Regions from separate parts of the Amycolatopsis sp. cmx-4-83 genome, predicted to be linked through region 2. Evidence: riboswitches for the same ligand, from Rfam matches in the RefSeq annotation. Region 2 holds a riboswitch; the other holds the start of a gene.
The links. Region 2 has a riboswitch for S-adenosylmethionine ahead of ACLJQM_RS44110 (aminotransferase class V-fold PLP-dependent enzyme). Riboswitches for the same ligand answer to the same signal wherever they lie in the genome.
Positions count from the first base shown of each region.

Region 1: linked by a shared signal. The riboswitch ahead of ACLJQM_RS09435 (methionine ABC transporter ATP-binding protein) and the one ahead of ACLJQM_RS44110 (aminotransferase class V-fold PLP-dependent enzyme) in region 2 are both predicted to bind S-adenosylmethionine.

Region 1 covers NZ_JAEBEF010000002.1:904,208-908,856, reverse strand. The annotation lists gene ACLJQM_RS09440 (MFS transporter) at 1-847, shown strand, start outside; gene ACLJQM_RS09435 (methionine ABC transporter ATP-binding protein) at 901-1,914, opposite strand; SAM riboswitch class I at 2,128-2,218, opposite strand; gene rsmA (16S rRNA (adenine(1518)-N(6)/adenine(1519)-N(6))-dimethyltransferase RsmA) at 2,345-3,196, opposite strand; gene ACLJQM_RS09425 (transglycosylase family protein) at 3,300-4,649, opposite strand, start outside.
Region 2 covers NZ_JAEBEF010000020.1:46,661-51,309, forward strand. The annotation lists gene ACLJQM_RS44100 (ArsR/SmtB family transcription factor) at 1-32, shown strand, start outside; gene ACLJQM_RS44105 (potassium/proton antiporter) at 130-1,608, shown strand; SAM riboswitch class IV at 1,874-1,988, shown strand; gene ACLJQM_RS44110 (aminotransferase class V-fold PLP-dependent enzyme) at 2,027-3,427, shown strand; gene ACLJQM_RS44115 (hypothetical protein) at 3,692-4,060, shown strand; gene lspA (signal peptidase II) at 4,084-4,649, shown strand, end outside.

The DNA of each region.
Region 1 (4,649 bases), on a different contig from region 2:
GCTGGGCGCCTGGTTCGCCGTGCCGCCGACGGCCGCGCACCGCGACACGCAGCTGGACTGGACCAGTGCGGCGCTCAGCTGCGGCGGCGTCGTGCTGCTGGTGCACGCACTGTCCGAAGTGGCCACTCAGGGATTTTCCCTGCCGGTGCTGGGTTTCCTCGTGCTGTCGCTGTTCCTGCTCGGCTGGTTCGCGCGCCGGCAGGCCCGGCACCCGCACCCGCTGCTGCCGCTCGCGGTGGTGCGCGACCGCGCTCGCGCCGTCGCCTACCTGACGATCGGGGCGGCCTCGTTCGGCGCGTTCGGGATGTTCCTGTTCCTGACCTACCAGCTGCAGGTCGTGATGGGCTACGGCGCGCTCGCCGCGGCGCTGGCGTTCCTGCCGACACTGGGGGCGAACATGCTGACGTCGACCCAGCTTTCGGGACGGCTGCTCCCGCGCGTCGGCCCGCGGCCGCTGCTGGCGGGCGGGTTGTCCGTGCTGGCTTGCGGGCTCGTGGCGGCCACGCGGCTGACGCCGGACGCGTCCTACGCCGGGGTCGTCCTGCCGATGCAGCTGCTGCTCGGCGTCGGGGCCGGGCTGTGCATGCCGGTGGTGCTGAACGTCGCCACCCGCGACGTCGGTGCGCGGGACGCGGGCGCGGCTTCGGCGTTCGTGACGACGTCGCAGCAGGTGGGCGCGTCCCTCGGCACGGCCGCCCTGAACACCATCGCCACCGCGGTCTCGGCGGGCCTCACCACGCCGACGGCGATCGTCCACGGCTACACGACGGCGTCGGCCTGGGCGGCGGCGATCGTCGCCGCGGCCGCCCTCACCGCGTTCCTCGTCCTCCCGCGCGGCTCCCGCTGAACGCCGTGAAGGCCACCTCGAATTCCTCGAGGTGGCCTTCGCGACAGATGGGATCAGGCGGCGACGACGGCCTGGGGGCCGCGGGCGGTCTGGGTGACGTGGCCGCCGCGCTCGGCGACCCACGCCAGCGCCGCGTCGGCGCGCTCGCCGCGGACGCCGAGGCGGAAGCGGCCGACCGGGGTGTCGCCGATCCGGGTCAGCCCGCCGCCGATGGTGGCGAACTCGACGTCGAAGCGGCCGGCGGCCTCGGGCAGCAGCGCGCCCACCGACGCGAACCCGACCAGCACGACGTCGACCGCGCGGTCGTAGCGCGAGGACTGCGAGCGCGACGTCTCGATGGCCGGCAGCAGCGCCTGCGCGGTGCGGCTGCCCGGGTTCGAGATCAGGTCGAGCACGGTGCCGCGCTCGACGACGGTGCCGTCTTCCAGCACCGCGACGTCGTCGCAGAGCCGGCGGACGACGCCCGCGTCCGGCGTCGTGACGACGACCGTGGTGCCGAGCTCGGAGCGGGCGCGGTCGAGCACGGTGAGCACCGAGCCGGCCTCCTCCGGGTCGATCCCGGCGGTCGGGTCGTCGGCGAGCAGCACGGCGGGCGCGGCGGCCAGCGCCTTCGCGACCGCGACGCGGCGGAGCTGACCCGCGGTGAGCTCACCGGGACGCTGCGCGGCGCGCGGGGTCAGGCCGACGAGGTCGAGCAGCGAGCCGACCCGGCTGCGGCGCTGCGGGCCGTCGACGCCGAGCTGCTCCAGCGGGGAAGCGATGTTGCCGGCGATGGTGCGCTCGGCGATCAGCTCCGGCTTCGTCGAAACGACCCCGAGCTGACGGCGGATCTCGCGGAGGCGGCGGCCGTCGAGCGTGCCGGTGTTGAGGCCGTCCAGCCGGACGACGCCGCGGTCGGGGCGCTCCTGCAGCGCGATGCACCGGGCCAGGACGGACTTGCCCGAACCGGCCGGGCCGACGACGCCGAACAGCGAGCCGGCCTGGACCTCGACGCTCACGTCGTGCAGGGCGACGACGGAATCTCCGTTGGTGGCAAAGGATTTGGACAGGTTTTCGACCGTGATCACGATAGCTCCAGAAAAACAGGGCGCAGCGCACGAGGGCGCGCCCGGCCACAAGCGAGTGTCCGTCCTCAGTGGACGGTGCGTGAAGAAGGGGTGTGTCGGCTCAGACGAAGCTCAGCGCGAGCGTCGACATGCGGAGACGGAGCGGCGGCCTTCGTCGACAACGCGGCGCCTGGTCAACAGCAGGGGGCGAGCTACCCTCTTCATCGAAAACGGCCTCCATCGGTCCTGGCGGTAGCACCTGCCCTGTGGAGGGTGGTTGCTGCGACTTCGACGAGCCAGGTCTCTCGGTCGCTCGGGATGGACGTACTGAGTTAAGCCGATCCCACGGAGCGAAAGCAAGCCCGTTGGCCCACATCACACGACTGGAGGTGTCGCAGTCACGGGGTGACGGCCGAAACGTGCGTTTTTCACCGCCTCCACTGTGGTGGATTCAGTGGTGGACCCGCGCGCGTGCCGCGATCCGGGCGAAAGCGTGCACGTCGAGCTGCTCTCCCCGGGTCTTCGGGTCGACCCCGGCGGCCGTCAGGAGCTCCCCGGCCCGTTCGGCCGAGCCCGCCCAGCCCGCGAGCGCGGCGCGAAGCGTTTTCCTGCGTTGTGAGAAAGCGGCGTCAACCAGGGAGAAGAGACCGTCCCGGTCTTCGGACGCCGGGGTGGCGGCGCGCTCGAAGGCGACGAGCGCGGAATCCACGTTGGGCACCGGCCAGAACACCGACCGTGGTACCGCGGCGACTTTCCGTGCGGGACCGTACCAAGCGAGCTTGACGCTCGGGACGCCGTAGATCCGGCTGCCCGGCCCGGCCGCCATCCGCTCGGCGACCTCGGTCTGCACCATGACGAGCCCGGAGGCGAGCGAGGGCACTTCGGCGAGCAGGTGCAGCACGACCGGCACGGCGACGTTGTAGGGCAGGTTGGCGACGAGCGCGGTCGGCTCGCCGGGCAGGTCGGCGTTCTTGACGCGCAGCGCGTCGGCCCCGACGACGGTCAGCCGGCCGGCGGCTTCGGCCCCCCGCTCGGCGACGGTCTCGGGCAGCCGCGCGGCGAGCTTGGGATCGATCTCGACGGCGACGACCCGCGCCCCGGTGGCGAGCAGGCCCAGCGTCAGCGACCCGAGCCCGGGCCCTACCTCGAGGACGACGTCGTCCTCGGTGACGTTCGCCAGCTCGACGATCCGCCGGACGGTGTTGGGATCGTGCACGAAGTTCTGCCCGAGCTTCTTGGTCGGCCGCACGTCCAGCTCGGCCGCCAGCGCCCGGATCTCGGCCGGTCCCAACAGTTCAACCACCGGGCGAGCTTACCGACCGTACTCCGGCCCTGTTCCGCTCGGTGCGGACCGCAGACGAAACGACCCCCGCCCAAAAAGGACGGGGGCCGTTCCGAAGCGAAACTCAGGCCTTCTTGCCGCAGACCGGCCAGGCGCTGTAGCCGCCACGCGCGTCGCGGACCTTCTCCGCGACCGCGATCTGCTGCTCGCGCGAAGCCTGGCTCGGCAGGTTCGCGTACGCGTCGCCGCCGTAGGCGTCCCAGGTGCGCTTGTCGAACTGGAGGCCGCCGTAGTAGCCGTTGCCGGTGTTGATGGCCCAGTTGCCGCCCGACTCGCACGCCGCGATGCGGTCCCACGCGGAACCGTCGCCGATGGCCGGGGTCGGGGCCTTCTTGGTGCCGACGTGGATGATCTTCGGCTTGGCCGCGGTGATGATCTGCTCGGAGATGCTCTCGCGGGCGACCTCTTTGCCGTTCTTCTGCGTGACCTTGTAGGTCACCATCTTCTCGCCGGGCGTGCCGGGGTCTTCGACCTGGGTCTTGCCCTTGTCCAGGTCCGGGTCGTCGACGCGCTGCTCGGGCGGGTCGATGGACTCCTTCTGGACGACCGTCGAGACGCCGGTGCGGCTGATGTGGACCTGGGCGCCGTCGGTCAGCTTGACGTCCAGACCGCCCTCGGCCTGGTCCTCCGGGCCCAGGGTGAGCTTGTACTCGCCCAGGAACTCCTTCGTCGTGACCGCGGTCGTCTTCACCTGCTTCGGCGCGTTGGCGCCGTCGTACAGGGTGATGTTCTTGAGGGTCTTGATCTCGACCGTGGCGCCCTGGAGCGGCAGCTCGCCGTCCTTCGGCATCGACATCCACGTGCCGGGCTTGTCCATCCCGGTCATGCCGAGCTGGGACAGCGCGTCGCCGAGGTGGGTCGCGCGCACCCAGGAGGTGTGCTCCGCGCCGTCGACGATCATCTTGAGCTGGCGGCCGCGCTCGAGCTTGATGACGCCGCCGTCGCCGACCTCCGCCTGCGGGGAGGGCGAGAGCGAGTCGTGCTCGCCGACGGACAGGCCCGCGTCCTCCAGCACTTCGCCGACGGTGTCGCCGAAGGAGTGGATGGTCTGCTGCTGGCCGTCGACGTCGACGGTGACGCTCTTGTTCATCGCCAGCGCGGCCGCGCCGCCGCCGGCGACGCTGATCATGACGCTGAGGACGGCGCCCTTGAGGAAGCGGCGCTTCCAGACCTTGCTGGTCTGGCGGATGCTCTCGTCCATCGCGGCGCGCTTGGCCTGCGGGGACGCGGTCCGGTCCGCCTCGATCTCGTCCGGGATGACGATCGGGGGCAGGTACGTCGTCTCGGCGTTGATGAGGCGGATCAGTTCGTCGACGTCGACGTCGATCTCGGCCATCATCGCGTCGGCGTCGGGGCCGAGCGCGGCGAGGATGTCCTGCTGCGTGATGTTCGGGTCGTCGGAGAAGTCGAGCTG
Region 2 (4,649 bases):
GGGTCGAGCTCGACGCGCTCGGCTGTCCTTAACACACCGGGTGTCCGACTCGCGGCAGCGGTACACGAACGTGTTAACCCGCCCGCCTCACTATTCTGAGGGCCCCACGGCACTCGGGAGGGAGGCGGCATGGACCAGCTTCCCGTGCTGCTCGGCGTCGGCGGCGTCGTGCTGCTCGCCTCCGTGCTCGCCGTGCGGGTCTCGATCCGGCTCGGCCTGCCCTCGCTGCTGCTCTACCTCGCGATGGGCGTGCTGCTGGGCGAAGCCGGCTTCGGCATCCGCTTCGACAACCCCGAGCTGACCCAGTCGCTCGGCCTCGCCGCGCTCGTCATGATCCTCGCCGAAGGCGGGCTGACCACGCGGTGGTCGGCCGTCAAACCCGCGCTGGGCATCGGTATCGCACTGTCCACAGTGTCCGTCGTGGTCAGCGTCGCGGTCACCGGCGCGGCTCTGCACTGGCTGCTGGGCCTCGACTGGCGGATCGCGCTGCTGTGGGGCGCGGTGCTCGCCTCGACCGACGCGGCGGCGGTGTTCTCGGTGCTCCGCTCGGCCGGGATCGGCAAACGGCTCACCGGCGCGCTCGAACTGGAGTCCGGCATCAACGACGCGCCGGCCTACATCGCCGTCGTCGTGCTGGCCGAAGGCACCACTGTGGACTGGTCGCTGCCGCTGCTCGTGGTCTACGAGCTCGCGGCGGGCCTGGCCATCGGGCTCGCGTTCGGCTGGCTCGGTGGGATCGCGCTGCGCCGCGCCGCGCTGCCGGCGACCGGCCTGTACCCGCTGGCCACGGTCGCGGTGTGCGTCGTGGCGTATTCGTCCGGGCAGCTGCTGCACGCGTCCGGGCTGCTCGCCACCTACGTCGCCGCGCTGGTGCTCGGCAATTCGCGGCTCCCGCACCGCTCCGACACGCTCTCGTTCGCCGAGGGGCTGGGCTGGCTGGCCCAGATCGGGTTGTTCGTGCTGCTCGGCCTGTTCGCCTCGCCGGGCCGGCTGCTCGACGCGATCGTGCCCGGCCTGGTCGCGGGCGCCGTCGTGCTGCTGCTGGCGCGGCCGATCTCGGTCGTGCTGGCGATGCTGCCGTTCCGGCTGCCGTGGCGGGAACAGGCGTTCCTGTCGTGGGCCGGACTGCGCGGCGCGGTGCCGATCGTGCTCGCCATGATCCCGCTGTCGCACGGGGTGCCCGGCGCGCAACGGCTGGTCGACGCGGTGTTCGTGCTGGTCATCGTGCTGACGCTGCTGCAGGGCGCGACGCTCGGCCCGCTCGGGCGCTGGCTCGGGCTGGCGAAGAAGTCCGAGGCGCACGAGATCGAGGTCGACTCGGCCCCGCTGGACGAGCTCGGCGCCGAACTGCTGCAGGTGCGCATCCAGCCCGGGTCCAAGCTGCACGGCGTGTACCTCTCCGAGCTGCGGCTCCCCGTCGGCGCGACGGTCAGCCTGGTCGTCCGCGGCGAAGCGGGCTTCACCCCGCAGAAGACCAGCCGGCTGCAGGAGCACGACCAGCTGCTGGTGGTCACGACGTCGGCGGTGCGCGACGCCGTCGAGCTCCGCCTGCGCGCCGTCGACCGGGCCGGGCGCCTGGCCCGCTGGAAGGGCGAGTCGGGTCGCTGACGCGGCCGGCTCTCGTTCTCATGGGTGGCTACCCACGCCGCTCGCCGCCACCGGCCACCTGCAGCACCGCGCCGGCGGCCACTGGGTGACCCTCGACCACGCCGAGCAGTACGAAGGCACCGCGACGCACCTCGCCGACGACGCCGTGATCCCGCTGCCCGGCCGGTTCCGCGCGAAGCTCTGACCAGGGCGCGCTGTGAACGGCGTCTCAGAATGTGAGGAGGGGGTTGGCCACCCGGCGCGTTCTCGGTTACCTTCTGTGCCAGGTCATGAGTGCCAGCGCGAAGCCCCGGCTTGCTGGCCGGCAACCCTCCTACCGCGGTGGGGTGCCCCGGGTGAAGACCGGGCCGGTCGCGTCCCGCGACGGGCAAGCGCGGGCCCCTCGCCGGGGTCCCCCGGACCGCCAGGAGGCACCCCGATGACTCTCGCCATCGACCGCACCAGCGCCACGACTTCCGGAACCCCGCACGCCGCCGAACCGGGTCTCGCCACCGCCCCGGCCGCCCGTGGCACCGAAACCCTTGCCCCGCAGGGCATCCCCACTGTCGCCGGCGCGTCGCTGCGCGTCCCGCTCGTCACCGGCGAAACCATCGGGTACGCCAACCTCGACCACGCGGCGAGCGCCCCCTGCCTCGACGCCGTCCGCGCCAAGGTCGACGAGTTCCTGCCCTGGTACGCCAGCGTCCACCGCGGCGCCGGCTTCGCCTCGCAGGTCTCCACCAAGCTCTACGAGCGCACCCGCGACGTCCTGCGCCGGTTCGTCGGCGCCCGCCGGACCGACACCGTCGTCTTCACCCGCAACACCACCGACTCCTTCAACCTGCTCGCCCGCAGCCTGCCGCGGCACACCACCGTCGTCGTCTTCGACACCGAGCACCACGCCGCGCTGCTGCCGTGGCAGGGCCCGAACGTCCGGCGGATCCCGGCCCCGCGCACCCGCCTCGCGGCAGTGTCCGCTGTGGACGAAGCACTCGCGGGTTCCCCGCAGGGGCCCCGGCTCGTGGTCGTCACCGGCGCGTCCAACGTGACCGGTGAGCTGCTCCCGGTGGCCGAAATCGCCGCCGTGGCGCGGAAGCACGGCGCCCGCATCGCCCTCGACGCCGCGCAGCTCGCGCCGCACCGCCGGATCTCGATCCGGGACCTGGACGTCGACTACGTCGCCGTTTCCGGCCACAAGCTGTACGCCCCCTTCGGCGCCGGCGCGCTGATCGGCCGCGCGGACTGGCTGCGCGCCGCGCGCCCGTACCTCGCCGGCGGCGGCGCGACGAAGCTCGTCACCGAAGACGCCGTCGTCTGGAACGACGGCCCCGAGCGCCACGAAGCCGGTTCGCCCAACACCGTCGGCGTGTACGCGCTGGGCGTCGCGTGCGAGACCCTCTCCCGCGACTGGGACGCCGTCGTCGCGCACGAGCAGGCGCTGCTCACCCGGCTGCGCAAGGGACTCGAGAGCATCCCGGGCTGCGCCGAACTGCGCCTGTTCGACGCGCCGGTCGACCGCGTCGGCACGGTCAGCTTCACCGTCGCGGGGTTCGACCCGGGCTGGCTCGCGGCGGTCCTGTCCGCGGAGTACGGCATCGGCGTGCGCGACGGCGCCTTCTGCGCCCACATCGCGGCCAAGCGCCTGATCGCCGTCGCCGGTGGCGAGGGGCAGCAGGCGATCCGCGTCAGCCTCGGCCTGGGCAGCACCGAAGAGCACGTCGACCGCGTGCTGCTGGCGCTGCGCCGGATCGTCGCGCGCGGAGCGGACTGGGAGTACGCGAAGGTGGACGGCCGCTGGGCGCCGGTCGGCGACCCGCGGGAGCTCCCGCCGTTCTGCTGAGCGTTAGCCTGGCCCGATGGGGAGAGGACCGCGTTTCTGGTTTCCGCTGGCGTTGCTGGGTTTCGCGCTGATCGGCGCGGCGGTGGTGCGGCTGCTGTCGCGCCGGAGCCCGGCCGAGGGCGACGCCGTGAACCTCGTTTCCGGACCGCTGGAGCAGCAGCACCTCGGCACCGGCGGCGTCGGCGGCACGGGCTACCCGGCGACGCAGTTCTTCACCCAGGACACCTACTACGCCGCGGGGGCGGAGCTGCCCGCCGGGCCGGTGTGGCTGGTCGCGCTGCTCGTGGTGGTGGCCGGCACGGCCGTCTGGTACGCCCTCGCGCTGCGCCCGGCCGCACCGGGTGGTTCGTCCTCGGCACGCTCGGCGCGCTGCTCGCCGTCCCGCTGCTCGACCTGGTGGGGTCCTGGCAGTTCCGGCTCGGGGACGGGCTGCGCGGCCCGCTGCTGGCCACCCTCGGCCTGCTGGTGCTCGCGGCGTACGAACGCAGCGTGTTCCTCCTGGTCACCGCGGCCCTGTTCGCGCTCGTGGCCGTCGTGCTCTCGGCGGACCTCGTGGGCGTGCTGCTGGCGGCGCTCGTCCTGCTCGCCGCCGCCTTCGCCGCCCTGCTCCGGCACCGCCGCGACACCGCTTGACCAGCGCCGTGGACAATGGACCGGTGAGCACCGAGCCCAGCCGTTCCGAACCCGACACCGCCGCGCCCGAAGAGGCGGTGCCCGACCCGGCTGCCGACGCCCCGGAGAACCCCGAGGTCCCGGCGAAGCCGTTGCTGCCGAAGCGGCGGGTCGGCTGGGTGTTCGCGATCGCCGTCGTGTTCTGGGCGATCGACCTGGTGACGAAGAACCTGGTCACCGCCAACCTGGAGGGCAAGGAGCCGGTCAAGATCCTCGGCGGGCTCATCTACCTGCAGGTGATCCGCAACCCCGGCGCCGCGTTCTCGATGGCCACCGGCATGACGTGGGTGCTGGCGCTGGTCGCGCTCGCCGTCGTCATCGCGATCATCTGGCTGTCGCGGCGGCTGCGCTCGATCGGCTGGGCGATCGGCCTGGGCCTGGTGCTCGCCGGGGCCACCGGCAACCTGACCGACCGCATCTTCCGCGCGCCCGGCGGGCTGCAGGGCCACGTCGTCGACTTCATCTCGGCGTTCGCGCCCAACGGCAAGGGCTTCGCGATCTTCAACATCGCCGACTCGGCGATCTGTGTCGGCGGCGCGCTGATCGTGCT